DNA from 2 places in the Bradyrhizobium sp. USDA 4516 genome. Region 1 is predicted to be linked to the other one. Evidence: predicted binding sites of a transcription regulator. Region 1 holds the regulator's gene; the other holds the start of a gene.
What was found. The regulator PhoB, encoded in region 1, activates phosphate uptake and scavenging genes when phosphate is short. The targets are predictions, from matches to a motif close to TGTCATNNANCTGTCAT.
Positions count from the first base shown of each region.

Region 2: the regulator PhoB is predicted to act here: its motif matches at 3,468-3,484, upstream of phnC (phosphonate ABC transporter ATP-binding protein).

Region 1 covers NZ_JBSRXT010000001.1:2,130,983-2,138,372, forward strand. The annotation lists partial or broken gene ACVI1L_RS09940 (IS110 family RNA-guided transposase) at 1-251, opposite strand, end outside; gene ACVI1L_RS09945 (Hsp33 family molecular chaperone) at 421-1,422, opposite strand; gene argF (ornithine carbamoyltransferase) at 1,644-2,570, opposite strand; gene ACVI1L_RS09955 (aspartate aminotransferase family protein) at 2,570-3,778, opposite strand; gene ACVI1L_RS09960 (GcrA family cell cycle regulator) at 4,266-4,778, shown strand; gene phoB (phosphate regulon transcriptional regulator PhoB) at 5,074-5,784, opposite strand; gene phoU (phosphate signaling complex protein PhoU) at 5,930-6,646, opposite strand; gene pstB (phosphate ABC transporter ATP-binding protein PstB) at 6,753-7,390, opposite strand, start outside.
Region 2 covers NZ_JBSRXT010000001.1:830,070-837,459, forward strand. The annotation lists gene phnE (phosphonate ABC transporter, permease protein PhnE) at 1-549, opposite strand, end outside; gene phnE (phosphonate ABC transporter, permease protein PhnE) at 546-1,430, opposite strand; gene phnD (phosphonate ABC transporter substrate-binding protein) at 1,514-2,446, opposite strand; gene phnC (phosphonate ABC transporter ATP-binding protein) at 2,526-3,341, opposite strand; gene ACVI1L_RS03940 (transferase hexapeptide repeat family protein) at 3,553-4,218, shown strand; gene ACVI1L_RS03945 (alpha-D-ribose 1-methylphosphonate 5-triphosphate diphosphatase) at 4,215-5,387, shown strand; gene ACVI1L_RS03950 (DUF1045 domain-containing protein) at 5,397-6,086, shown strand; gene hemC (hydroxymethylbilane synthase) at 6,091-7,101, opposite strand; gene pncA (bifunctional nicotinamidase/pyrazinamidase) at 7,167-7,390, opposite strand, start outside.

The DNA.
Region 1 (7,390 bases):
TTCGCGAACGTGCCGCGTTTCCAGCAGCTCGACCGCAAGCCCTGCGTCTCGCAGACCCGCATACAGCCATTGCGACAAGGGGCCTGCCTCCAGCCCGATCCGTTCCAGTACCAGACCCAGCGACCGGAACCAGGCGATCAGCGCCGCCGGCTCGCTCGCAACCTTCGTCTCGCGCAAAATCTTGCCTGTCCCATCGACAAGCAAACGCTCGAGCATTCCAAAGACACGTCAATTCCTGCATAGTGGTACATGGTCGTCCCTTAATGATGCTTGGAGCGGGCTTGCCCGACTCCGTTGGAACACCATCAGTTTGAGGGACGACCGCCTTCCAACCAACAGGCCGCTCGCGAGCGCGCTTCCAAATTGCGCCGTAGCGAGCGGGCGGCCGGCCCGTTACCCCATCTAAGATGACGAACGCGTCTACTCCACGCCGGCTTCCTGCGGCGTGAATTCATACACCGACGAGCAGAACTCGCAGGTCACGACGACCTTGCCGTCCTTGACCATCTCGGCGCGGTCGTTCGGCGCAAAGCTCTTCAGCATCGACGACACCGCGTCGCGCGAGCAGGAGCACTGCGCGCGCAGCGTTTGCGGGTTGAAGACACGCACGCCACGTTCGTGGAACAGGCGATAGAGCAGCCGCTCACCGGACAGATCGGGATCGATCAGCTCGACGTCCTCGACGGTCGAGATCAGCGACTGGCCCTCGACCCAGGCGTCATCGTCCGGCACGCTATGCGTGGCCGTGCCTTCCGGCGCATCGCCGGGATGCAGATCGGCCTGCTTGGCGCGCTCGGGCGCCTTGGGCAGGAATTGCAGCAGGATGCCGCCGGCACGCCAGTGCAGCTTGCCGCCCTCGCCGCCGCGCATCTCCTCGCCGACCGCAAGCCGCACCCGCGTCGGAATCTGCTCCGAGCGCAGGAAATATTCGTGGGCCGCCTCTTCCAGGCCGCCGCCGTCGAGCGCGACCAGTCCCTGGTAGCGGCTGGTGTTGGAGCCCTGATCGATGGTCATCGCAAGGTGGCCCTTGCCGAGCAGCTCGCCCGAGCTCTGGCCATTCTTGAGGCGCGATGCGTCGTAGCGCGCATAGGCGCGCAGCCGGTCGGGCGCCTGGAAATCCACGATCAGGAGCGAGACCGGACCTTCGGTCCGGGTCTGCAGGATGAAGCGGCCCTCGAACTTGACCGACGAGCCGAGCAGCGTGGTCAGCACGATCGCCTCGCCGAGCAGCTTGCCGACCGCGGGCGGATAATCGTGCTTGTGCAGGATCTCGTCGAGCGCGGGGCCGAGCCGGGTCAGCCGGCCGCGCAGGTCCAGCGCGCCGACCTCGAATGCCAGCACGGCATCGTCGACCGGAACCGCTGAGGGCGCGCGAACCGGCGCCTCGGGCGTATTTTTGATGTCGGGGGATTGTGAAACCATGGCGCTCTATCTGGGGTCTCGGACCATGAAATAAAGGGGTTCACTAACGCGGATGTTTCCGTCGTCCCTGCGAAAACATGCGAAAGCAGGGACCCATAACCACCGATGTGAGTTGCTTGCATCAAGCTGGTGCCCCAGCCTTCGCAACAATTGACAGCGATGGTTATGGGTCCGGGGTCGCGCTTCGCTTGCCCGGAACGACAACGCTTACTGATCTCCGACTACGCGACCGCGTCGAAACACCAGGCCAGAATGCCCTTCTGCGCATGCAGGCGGTTTTCCGCCTCGTCGAACACCACGGATTGCGGCCCGTCGATCACCTCGTCGGTGACCTCCTCGCCGCGATGCGCGGGCAGGCAGTGCATGAACAGTGCGTCCGGCTTGGCGAGCGACATCAGCTTGGCATTGACCTGATAGGGCCGCAGCACGTTGTGGCGGTGCTCGCCCTCCTTGTCGCCCATCGACACCCAGGTGTCGGTGACGACGCAGTCGGCGCCGCGCACGGCGGCTTCCGGATCGGTGCCGAGCATGATCGGCGCGCCGGTCGCCTTGATCCAGTCGCGCATCGGCTTCTTCGGCGACAGCTCCGGCGGGGTCGCAACATTGAGCTGGAACTTGAACCGCTCGGCGGCATGCGCCCAGGAGGCCAGCACGTTGTTGTCGTCGCCGGTCCAGGCCACGGTCTTGCCCTCGATCGAGCCGCGGTTTTCCTCATAGGTCATGAGGTCGGCCATCACCTGGCAGGGATGCGAACGCCGGGTCAGGCCGTTGATGACGGGAACGGTGGCGTGAGCCGCGAGCTCGAGCAGCGCGTCATGGTTGAGGATGCGGATCATGATCGCATCGACATAGCGCGACAGCACGCGCGCGGTGTCGGCGATGGTCTCGCCGCGGCCGAGCTGCATCTCGGCGCCGGTCAGCATGATGGATTCACCGCCGAGCTGGCGCATGCCCACGTCGAACGACACCCTTGTGCGGGTCGACGGGCGCTCGAAGATCATCGCCAGCGTCTTGCCTTCGAGCGGCTTACTGCCCTTCTCATGCGCCTTCAGCTTCGCCTTCATGGCGGCTCCGGCGGACAGCATGTTGCGCAGTTCGCCGAGCGGCAGCTCGTTGATATCGAGGAAGTGACGGACCGGCTTGCTCATTATCCAGCCGCCTTCTTCGGCTGCGCCACCGACAATGTCGCGCAGGCGCGCTCGAGCGCGGTGATCGACTGGTCGATCTCGGACTCGGTCACGATCAGCGGCGCCAGGAACCGCACCACATTGTCGCCTGCGCCGACGGTGAGCAGCTTCTCGCTGCGCAGCGCTGCGATCAGGTCGCCCGACGGCACCACGGCCTTGACGCCGATCAACAGCCCCTCGCCGCGTACCTCCGACAGCACGCCGGGATAGCGGTCGACGACGGAGGCGAGCTTCTGCTTGAGCAGCAGCGACATCTTCTGCACATGCTCGAAGAAGCCGGGTTTCAGCATGACGTCGAGCACGGCATTGGCGGCGGCGACCGCGAGCGGATTGCCGCCGAAGGTCGAGCCGTGCGAGCCGGGCGCCATGCCGGCCGCGGCCTGCGCGGTCGCCAGCACCGCGCCGATCGGGAAACCGCCCCCGAGCGCCTTGGCCAGCGACATCACGTCCGGCGTGACGCCGGTGCGCTTGTAGGCGAACAGCTCGCCGGTTCGGCCCATGCCGGTCTGCACCTCGTCGAAGGCGAGCAGCAGGCCGTGCTCGTCGCACAGCGCGCGCAGTGCCTTGAAGAACGCCTGTGGCGCCGAGCGCACGCCGCCCTCGCCCTGCACCGGCTCGATCAGGATGCCGGCGGTGTGCGGACCGATCGCCTTCTTCACCGCGTCGATGTCGCCATGCGGCACCTGGTCGAAGCCGTCCATCGGCGGGCCGAAGCCCTCGAGATATTTCGCCGAGCCGGTCGCCGCCAGCGTGCCCAGCGTGCGGCCGTGGAAGGCGCCCTCGAAGGTGATGATGCGGTAGCGCTCGCCATGGCCCTTGGAGAAGTGATAGTGGCGGACCAGCTTGATCACGCCCTCCATCGCTTCCGCGCCGGAATTGCAGAAGAACACGAAGTCGGCAAAGCTCTGCTCGCACAGCCGCGCGGCAAGCACCTCGCCGTCCGGGCTCTTGAACAGGTTCGACATGTGCCAGAGCTTGGTCGCCTGTTCCTGCAGCGCCTTGACGAGATGCGGATGCGCGTGCCCGAGCGCGTTGACCGCGACGCCCGAGGTGAAATCGAGATAGCGGTCGCCGTTGGTTGCGATCAGCCAGGCGCCCTCACCGCGCTCGAAACCGAGATCGACCCTGGCGAAGACGGGGAGCAGATGCGACGTGGCAGCGTTGGTCATGACGATCACTGACGGTTTTTAAGCCGACAATTGCCGCGCGCCTTGACGCCAGCGCAGCAACGGCCAGCTTCGGAAAACAAAACGGCCGCCTTTGCGGGCGGCACGTGGCGGGCATTCTATGCTGCGGTCGGTAAGTGTCAATCGCCACGAAGTGGCCTTCCTGCAATGCGAAACGAGCGCAATCCGGAGCATTCCGGTGCGGTGGAAAAGCCTCATCGCGATGCTTAACTGTGTGGGAACATGTGGACGCACGACCGCGGACTCTTGCGCCAGAGTCACGCCATATTGTAGCGTTTGGCCTGTCGGGTACGACATCTCGTGCGGCGGTACTGGACCCTCTAAGTAGCCTTTGTGTCTCGCGTAAACGTTCGGGCGCAACACCGTGCCCGGCGAGGGCTAAGGGATTCTGGCCGCAGGGATATTTGTCCAGATTGGCTCGCAGCGCCGCTCCAATGATTGGCCGGCGCTACGCGAAGGGAAGAATGCGATGACTGTATTGACCTGGTCCGACGATCGCGTCGAGCAGCTGAAGAAGCTCTGGGAGTCCGGCCTGTCGGCCAGCCAGATCGCGGCGGAACTTGGCAATGTGACGCGAAACGCCGTGATCGGCAAAGTGCATCGGCTCGGCCTCTCCGGCCGCGCCAAGGCACCCTCCACGGCCGCGCCGCGGCAGCGCAAGGCCCGCCCCGCCCAGCACATGATGCGGGTGGCGCGCCCGGTCTCGCGCGGCAACACCGCGCTGGCGCACGCCTTCGAGGCCGAGATGGAGCCCGATCCGATCTCCTACGACAATGTGGTGCCGATGAGCCAGCGGCTGTCGCTGCTCGAGCTCAACGAGGCCACCTGTCACTGGCCGGTCGGCGATCCCTCGAGCCCGGAATTCTTCTTCTGCGGCGGCAAAGCGCTCGGCGGCCTGCCCTATTGCGCGCATCACTCGCGCGTCGCCTACCAGCCCGCCGCCGATCGCCGCCGGCCGTCGGCGAAACCGCAGATCAAGTGAGCACTCGGGAAAACGACGGAAGACCTCAAAGACAAATCCCCGCGAAAGCGGGGATTTTTTTGTGTGACGCAGCCCGGATGGAGCCAACGGGGCGCTCGTTCGCGCGACCCGTCGGCTCCATCCGGGCTACCGCTACATCACCGGCCTCGTCCCGGCGCAGGCCGGGACCCATAACCACGAATGGGTGTTGTTAGAAAGCCGTCTGGCCGCGTGCCGATTGCGCTGGCCGCGGCGTATGGGTCCCGGCTTTCGCCGGGACGACGCCGTGTTGCGGTTTATGAATGCCGCATGGCCGTTACGGCTGCGGCTCGGCCTTGGCAAAGCGGTCGTCGAGCGCGTAGCCGGCGCCGCGCACAGTGCGGATCGGATCCTGCTCGCGGCCCGGATTGAGCAGCTTGCGCAGGCGGCCGATATGCACGTCGACGGTGCGCTCATCGATGTAGATGTCGCGGCCCCAGACGCTGTCGAGCAATTGCTCGCGGCTGAACACGCGGCCGGGATGCTCGAGGAAGAATTCGAGCAGGCGATACTCGGTCGGCCCGAGATCGATCGGACGGCCCGAGCGCGCCACGCGGCGCTTCTCGCGGTCGAGCTCGATGTCGCCGTAGGTCAGCACGGTCGCAAGCCGCTCCGGGCTGGCGCGGCGCAAGAGGCCCTTCACCCGCGCCAGCAGCTCCGGCACCGAGAACGGCTTGACGATGTAATCGTCGGCGCCGGTGGCAAGCCCGCGCACGCGCTCGCTTTCCTCGCCGCGCGCGGTCAGCATAATGATCGGAAGCTGCTTGGTCTCGGGCCGCGCCCGCAGGCGGCGGCACAGTTCGATGCCGGACAGGCCCGGCAGCATCCAGTCCAGCACCACGAGGTCGGGAACGCGCTCCTTCAGCCTTGTATCCGCATCGTCGCCGCGCCCCACCGTCTCGACATCGTAGCCTTCCGCATCGAGATTGTAGCGCAATAGCGTCGTCAGCGCTTCCTCGTCTTCGACTACCAGAATGCGTGCGCTCATCGGTTTAAGTTCTTTCTCTGTGGTGATCCGTTGCCCGGACGCAAACCGAAACGCTTACTTCCTTGAGCATAGTCCCCGCGGAAACGATTTGTCGCGAGGATCGTCCAGTTTCGCTCTTGCCGGTTCCGTGCTTGCCGATCATGCCTCAGTTGCCCGGCACCGTGGTGGCAAAAGTGGTCATGTCGCCCTTCGGGCGCTTGTCGGTGATCTGCTGGCCCTCGATCATGTAGAACACGGTCTCGGCGATATTGGTGGCGTGATCGCCGATCCGCTCGATGTTCTTGGCGCAGAACATCAGATGGATGCAGAACGAGATGTTGCGCGGATCTTCCATCATGTAGGTGAGCAGTTCGCGGAACAGCGAGGTGCAGATCGCATCGACCTCCTCGTCGCCCTTCCAGACGTTCATCGCCGCCGGCAGGTCGTGCGCGGCATAGGCGTCGAGCACCGACTTGACCTGCGACAGCACGAGGTCGGTCATGTGCTCGAGGCCGCGGATCAACTTCAGCGGCTGGAAATCGCTCTCCAGCGCCGCGACGCGCTTGCCCATGTTCTTGGCGAGGTCGCCGATCCGCTCGAGATCGGTGGCGACGCGCATCGCGCTGACGATCTCACGCAGGTCGATCGCCATCGGCTGGCGGCGCGCGATCGTCAGCACCGCGCGCTCTTCGATGTTGCGCTGTAGATTGTCGATCTCGATGTCGGCGGCGACCACGCGCTTGCCGAGCGCGACGTCGCGACGGATCAGCGCGTCGACCGACTCGGTAATCATTCGTTCGACCAGGCCGCCCATCTCGGCGACCAGGCGGGTCAACTCCTGCAGGTCGCTGTCGAATGCCTTGGCGGTATGTTCAGAAGCCATCGCTTGTCTCCCTCAACCATGATCCCGGGGATCATGGTTTCGTGTCCTGAATTTTAGCATGACCTGATCGGAAAACCGGTTTCCACTTTTCCGGATCATGCGCCGGTCAACCGAACCGGCCGGTGATGTAGTCCTGGGTGCGCCGATCGCTCGGTGAGGTGAAGATCTTGTTGGTGTCGTCGAACTCGATCAGCTCGCCGAGATACATGAAGGCGGTCTTGTCGGAGACGCGCGCCGCCTGCTGCATGTTGTGGGTGACGATCGCGATCGTGTAGTCCTCGGAGAGTTCCTGGATCAGCTCCTCGACCTTGGCGGTCGAGATCGGGTCGAGCGCCGAGCACGGCTCGTCGAACAGGATCACCTCGGGGCGCACCGCCACGGTGCGCGCGATGCACAGGCGCTGCTGCTGGCCGCCGGAGAGCGACAGGCCGGAGGCGTTCAGCTTGTCCTTGACCTCGTTCCACAGCGCGCCGCCGCGCAGCGCCTTCTCGACCCGGTCGTCCATCTCGGACTTCGAGATCTTCTCATAGAGGCGGATGCCGAAGGCGATGTTCTCGTAGATCGTCATCGGGAACGGCGTCGGCTTCTGGAACACCATGCCGACCCGCGCGCGCAGCAAGTTGAGGTCGAGCTTGGGGTCGAGAATGTTGGTCTGGTCCAGCATCAGCTGGCCGACCGCGCGCTGACCCGGATACAGGTCGTACATCCGGTTGAAAATGCGCAGCAGGGTCGACTTGCCGCAGC
Region 2 (7,390 bases), 1.3 Mb from region 1:
CTCGACCTGCTTGCGATCCGCGGCCTCGATCGCCTCCGAGAACAGCTTTCCGAACGCACCGAAGTCCGACACCATGATCGCGAGCACGCCCGCGAACGGGCCGAGGCCGACGACGTTGATCCAGACCAGCGCCCAGATCAGCGTATCGACGCCGCGGATCGAATCGAGGAAGCGGCGCACCGGAAAGCGGATCAGGTTCGAGGGGATGATGTTGCGCGCCGCCAGCAGGCTGACCGGCAGCGCCAGCAGCGCGGCAAGCGTGGTGCCGAGCACCGCGATCGACAGCGTCTCGCCGAGCGCCTGCATGTAGAGCGGGAACGACGAGCCCGGATTCGGCGGGAGCATCAGCATCGTGATCCAGCCGAGCTGGCCGAGGCCCGCGATCAGCCTGGACGGCGAGAAATCGAGATCGACCAGTCCGAACACGAAGATCGCGAGCGCCGCCGCGATCATGGCCGGCATCGCCAACCGTGCCGATGCGGGACGTTCGAAGACGTCGGGGTACTTCGCGCGCAGTTCCGTGGTGTCCGGCCTCGGCATCTGGCTCATCGACGGGTCTCCTTGCCGAACAGCCGGCCGCGCAGCCAGCCGGTCGAGATGTCGATGATGAAGACCGTGACGATGATGGTGATGAGGATGGCGCTGACGTCGGAATAGTAGAACTTGCGGATCGCGACCACCAGCTCCTGGCCGATGCCGCCGGCGCCGACGAAGCCCATCACCGACGCCTCGCGGACGTTGATCTCGAAGCGCAGCAGCGCATAGCTGGCATAGCCGGCCGAGACCTGCGGCAGCACGGCAAAGCGCATGCAGGACAGCCAGCTCGCGCCGGTGGAGCGGATGCCCTCGACCGGCTTCATGTCGGCATTCTCGACGATCTCGGCAAACAGCTTGCCGAGCGCCCCGGTGGTGTGGATCGCGATCGCCAGCACGCCAGCCATCGGCCCGAGGCCGAACGCGATCACGAAGATCAGCGCGAACACGATGCCGGGGACGGTGCGGGCGAATTCCAGCAGGCGGCGGATCGTGAAACGTACCCACGGGCCCGGCGACGTATTCTGGGCCGCGAAGAAATTGAGCGCGAAGGCGAGCACGGCACCCGTCAGCGTGCCGACATAGCTGATCAGGATCGTCTCGCCGAGCATCTTCAGCCACTTATGCCAACCCCAGAACCATTCGGCGGGATCGGTCCAGACCCGCGCGCCGGAATCCAGCGTCAGGATGCGATCGAAATAGCTGACGAAATTGCCGAAATAGGTGAACAGCGTGCGCAGGTTCACTTCCGCGCCGAACGCCGCGATCACCAGCACCGCACAGAATGCCGCCGTTGCCAGCGCGGCCTTCAACCGCTTGCGTGCGACGGACTTGCGGTAGGCGTCCCCCAGCGTCGCCAGTTGCTGCGCTGGAAGAATGGATACGGCGGTCGCCATCGACGCGTGCCAGTCCGGTTCGGAGTTGAGTGGAGAGAAAGGGCCGGGCTATACGCCCGACCCTCGTGACGTCAGGCGTGCGATCAGCTCGCCTTCTTTCGCAAACCGTCGACGAACTTGATCAGCTCGATGGTGCCGTCCCAATCCTTGGTGGTGGCGGGATGGAAGCCCTTCTTCTGACCGTCGGACAGACGGTCGAAGGCGGCCTTGTCCTTGGTCGGGGCGTCGAAGAAGGCCTTTGCGATCGCGGCCTTCAGGTCCTCCGGAAGATCGGTGTTGTACGCATAGGGGCCGTTGATGATCAGCGCCGACTTGTGGATGATGCGGAAATCATCCTTCTTCATCGCCGAGCCGTCGGCATTCTTCAGCATGCCCTTGGTCAGCATCTGGGCGAGCGTGGAATCGTCCTCGTTGGTCCACTGGTTAGCGGCCACATCAACGGTTCCCTGCGACAGCGCCAGGACGGCGTTCTCGTGGCTGCCGGTGAACACGACCTTGCCGAAAAAGCCTTCGGCGTTCGCGATGCCCATCTTGTTCAGTTCGAAGCGCGGCACGTTGTTGCCGGACGTCGAATTCGGATCGACCAGGCCGAGATTCTTGCCCTTCAGGTCCTCGACGGTCTTGTACGGGCTCGACGCCTTGACGAAGAACACCGAGTAATAGCCGGTCGAACCGTCGGCGTTCATATCGTTGGCGAACGCGTCGGTCTTGACGCCGGTCAAGCGCGCGCGAGAGAACGAGGCCGAGCCGTAGCTGGCGATCTGGATGTTGCCGGCGCGCTGGCCTTCGATGACGGCCGCGTAGTCGTTGGCGATGCGCAGTGTGACCTTCACGCCGAGTTCCTTCGACAGATACGCCACGAACGGCGTCCAGCGCTCGGTGACGCCGGAGGCGTTCTCGGCCGGCACCACCGCGAAGGTGAGCTCCGGATACTTTGCCTTCCAGTCCTGCGCGGAGGCCGAACCGGCAAATGCCAGCGCGGCGGCGCCAGCCAGAATGATGCGACGAGTGAACATGACTACCCCTCTTTTGTTGTAGTTGCACCTGTTGGCCGGGCAAAATGCCCGGCCTCCCAGATTGAAAAATGCGCGACGCTCAGGCCGCGGCTGCGGTGCCGAGTGCCGGCGCAGTTGCACCGTCGGGCGCGGGCAGCGGTGCTGCGCCGATGACGTCATTGGCCTCGAGGTCATAGAGCTCGCGGGCGATATGGTCGGTGAGCGCCGCGGGGGCGCCATCGAACACCACGCGACCTGCGGCCATGCCGACCAGGCGGTCGCAATAGGTCCGCGCCAGGTCGAGCGAGTGCAGATTGCAAAGCACTGTGATGCCGAAATGCTTGTTGATGCGCAGCAGCGCGTCCATCACGATCTTGGTGTTGCGCGGATCGAGCGAGGCGATCGGCTCGTCGGCGAGAATGATGTCGGGCTCCTGCACCAGCGCGCGGGCGATCGCGACGCGTTGCTGCTGGCCGCCGGAGAGCTGGTCGGCGCGCTGTGCCGCCAGCTGGGCGATGTCGAATTGCTCGAGCGCCGACAGTGCGAGCGCCCTGTCCTGCTCCGGCCAGACCTGCGCCAGCGAGCGCCATGACGGAATCTGGGCCAGTCGGCCCATCAGCACGTTGGTCAGCACATCAAGGCGGCCGACCAGATTGAACTGCTGGAAGATCATCGCCGAGCGCGCGCGCCACCGCCGCAGTTCCTTGCCGCGCAACGCGGTGACGTCGGTGCCCTCGAACAGGATACGGCCGGAGGTCGGATCGGCGAGACGGTTGATCATCCGCAGCAGCGTCGACTTGCCGGCGCCGGAGCGGCCGATCACGCCGACAAAGCTGCCCGGCGCGATCGAAAAGGACGCGTTGTCGACTGCGGCTTTCGTGCCGAAACGGCACGTCAAACCTTCCACGACCAGCATGTAATGCTCCAACCGCGCCTCGTTGGGCCATCGCTATCCCCGGCGTTTTACAGTTATGTGACGACAGCGCTGCGGTGCGGCGATCGTCCACACTCCTCCCTTGTCGCTCCCTTGCCGTCATCGCAACGTCATGATGTTGTCATCAAGCATCCCGATGACGAGCGCGCATCCCCCGGAAGCCCAAGATCCTTGAAGATTTGCGGAGGCCCTGATGGCCGGAAAAACACTCTCGGTTGTGCCGACCGTCGACCCGACCGCGTCGGTCCGTGAGAGCAAGCTCGGCAAATATACCGAGGTCGGCGCGCGCACGATCCTGCTTGAAGTGAGCATGGATGACTATTCCTACGTCGTGAACGACAGCCAGATCACCTACACCTCGATCGGCAAGTTCTGCTCGATCGCGGCGATGACCCGCATCAACCCCGGCAACCACCCGATGCATCGCGCGACTCAAGCGCATTTCACGTACCGCGCCAGCGCGTATTTCCCCGGAGAGAGCGACGACACCGACTTCTTCAACTGGCGACGTGCGCATCACGTGCATATCGGCCATGACGTCTGGATCGGGCACGGTGCGATCCTGTTACCAGGACGGAACATCGGAACCGGCGCTGTCGTCGCTGCCGGCGCGATCGTGACCAAGGACGTTCCCGCATACACCATCGTTGCCGGTAATCCGGCGCGGCCCGTGAAGCGGCGCTTCTCCGAGACGATCGCCGACCGCCTCGCCGCGCTCGCATGGTGGGACTGGGATCACGAGACGCTCCGCCGCGTCCTGCCCGACTTTCGCAAGCTCGCGGTCGAGGAATTCCTCGACAAGTACGAGGCCGAGGCCGTATCCAAATCGCAAGCCAAACAACGGAGCGCCGCATCGTGACGGACATTTTCATCGAGGGCGGGCGCACGCTGGTTGACGGCGCCCTGGTCGAGACCTCGCTGCGGACCGCAGGCCGCGACATCGGCGCGCTCGACGCCGAGCAGGGTCGCGCCGCGCTTCACATCGATGCTAGTGGCCTCCTGGTGCTGCCCGGCATCATCGACCTGCATGGCGATGCGTTCGAGCGGCAGATGATGCCGCGCCCCGGCGTCGACTTCCCGACCGACGTGGCGCTGATCGACAGCGACCGGCAGGCGATCGCCAACGGCATCACCACCGTGTTCCATGGCGCGACCTGGTCGTGGGAGCCCGGCCTGCGCGGCGCGGAGAATGCGCGCAAGCTGCTCGATGCGATCGAGGCGCTGCGGCCGCAGCTCGCCGCCGACACCCGCTTCCATCTGCGCCACGAGACCCACAATCTCGAGGCCGAGGCCGAGATCATTCAATGGCTCAGTGAAGGCCGCATCGACCTGTTCGCCTTCAACGACCACAGCAACGTCAAGCCGAAGAAGCGCAACCAGCTGGCCGAGCGCACCGGGCTCTCCGTCGAGGCCGTCAACGACATGCTCGACCGGATCGTGGCGCGCCGCCCCGAGGTGCCCGCCTCGATCGCGCGACTCGCCGCCGCCGCGCGCGCGGCCGATATCCGCATGCTCTCGCATGACGACAACAGCCCGGCGATGCGCCAGGAGTTTCGCGCGCTGGGCGCCACGATCGCCGAATTCCCTGTCAACGAGGAGACCGCGCGCGACGCTGCGGCGGCGGACGACTTCATCGTGTTCGGCGCGCCCAATGTGGTGCGCGGCGGCAGCCATACCGGCTGGACCAAGGCATCCGACATGATCGCGCAGGGCCTCTGCTCGGTGCTGGCGTCGGACTATTACTATCCGGCGCAGTTGCTCGCGGCGTTCCGCCTCGTCGCCGATGGCATCCTGCCGCTCGCCAGGGCCTGGGACCTGATCTCGTCGGCGCCGGCCCGCGCGGCCGGGCTCGCCGATCGCGGCGTGCTCGCCGCGGGCCGCCGTGCCGACATCATCGTCGTCGACGACAAGGCGCCGCTGCGGCCGCGCATCATCGCCGTAATAGCGGCCGGACGGCTGGTGCATCTGGCGGACGCGAGCTGCCTCGTTCATTTACTCGCGCCGCGCAAGACGGTTGCGGCGGCGTAGCCCAGTCCCATGGCCAGCACTCCGCGCTACGCGATCTATTATGCGCCGTCACCCGACAGCGTCCTGCACCGCTTCGGTTCGACACTGCTCGGCTACGATGCGGTGTCGGGCGACGACCTGCCGTTTCCCGAAGGCGTCACGCCGGACTGGCGCGAGATCACCGAAGATCCGCGCAAGTATGGATTCCACGCCACGCTGAAAGCGCCCACCGCGCTCGCCGACGGTCGAAGCGAGGCCGAGCTTCTCGATGCCTGTGCCGCCTTCGCCGGCCGCGCGCGGCGCATTCCGGTGATCGAACCGGTGGTCGATGCGATCAGCGGCTTCATCGCGGTGATCCCGGCCAGCCGCTCGGATGATCTGCAGCAGCTTGCCGCCGATTGCGTCACCGAATTCGACGCGTTCCGCGCGCCGCTGACGCCGGAAGATCGCGCGCGCCGCAGGCCAGAGAAACTCACCGCGCGGCAGTGCGACTATCTCGACCGCTGGGGCTATCCCTACGTCATGGAGGAGTTCCGCTTCCACATGACGCTGACAGGGCGGCTGAGCGACGAGCGGCGCGGCCCGATCGTGGCGCAGCTGCGCTCACGGTTCGCGGCGGTCGACCTCGCGCGGCTCGCAATCGACCGCATCGCGCTGTTCAAGCAGACCGACAGCGCATCGCGCTTCCGCATCATCGGCAGCTGGCCGTTGCGGGCGTAGCGCGCTATTCCTCCGCCCGGGTGCGGGCGATGATCTCGGCGGCGCCCTTCTCCAGCAGCTCCATGCCCACGGCGCGGCCGAGTTCGCGCGGCCGGTCCGCGGGTCCGCGCCGCGTCACCTCGATGAAGCCGGCGCCGGCCTCGTCAAGCACGGAGGCGCGCAGCGTCATCTCGCTGCCCGCGAGCGTGGCGTGGCCGGCGATCGGTGAATTGCAATGACCGTTGAGCACCCACAGCACCTCGCGCTCGGCCTCGGCGGCGAGCCGCGACGGCACGTTGTCGATCCCGGCAAGCCGCGCACGCGTCGCCCAGTCGGTCTCGACGCATTCCACCGCGACGATGCCCTGGCCGACCGCCGGCAGCATCTCGCCGACCGAGAAATCATGCGCGATGCGCGCGGTCATGCCGATGCGCTCCAGGCCCGAGCGCGCCATCACCAGCGCATCCGCCGGCCCCACGTCGCCGCCGCCGGGCAGCCGCTGCTTGTCGCCGCGATCGAGCTTGGCCACGCGCGTGTCGGCGGCGCCGCGATAATGGATCACGGTCGCTTCCGGAAACAGCCGGCGCAGATAGGCGGCGCGGCGCACGGCGTTGGTGCCAATCATGAAGCCCTTGCCGCGCGCGGCGCGCAGCGTTTCCAGCGACAGGCCGGGACGCAGCACGAGGCTGTCATTGGCGGCATCGCGCGCCAGCATCGCGGCGATGACAAGACCCGGCGTCTCCTCGTTGCCCGGCACGTCCTTCAGCGAATGCATCGCCGCCTGCAAGGTGCCGGCACGCATGGCTTCGCGGATCTCGGCGACGAAGGCGCCGCCCTTGCCGCCATGACGCAACAGCTTGCTGGTCTGGTCCTGGTCGCCGCGGGTCTCGAACTTGACGATGTCGACGGCAAGGTCCGGCGCCGAAGCGCGCAGCAGGCGTGCGACCTCATCCGTCTGCGCGAGCGCCATCGCGCTCTTGCGCGTCCCAATCCGCAAAACCTGTCCCGACACGAAAGCTCCGCTACGCGTGATCATCAACGGTGGGGGATTAGAACAAAAAGCCAGTCAAAACAACGGTTTTTGCCCCTCTTTGGCGACGCTCAGACGAGCTCCTCGACAAGCTCCACCCCGGCCGCGCGCATCGCCGCGGTGGCGACGGCAAGCGAACCGCCGAGATCGATGGCGCGGCAGCCTGCCAGCACGACAATAGTCTCGAAACCGAGCCGGCGCGCATCGAGCGCCGAATACTGCACGCAATAGTCCGTGGCGAGCCCCGCCATCACAATGCGCTTGAGGCCGCGCTCGCGCAGATAGCCGGCGAGCC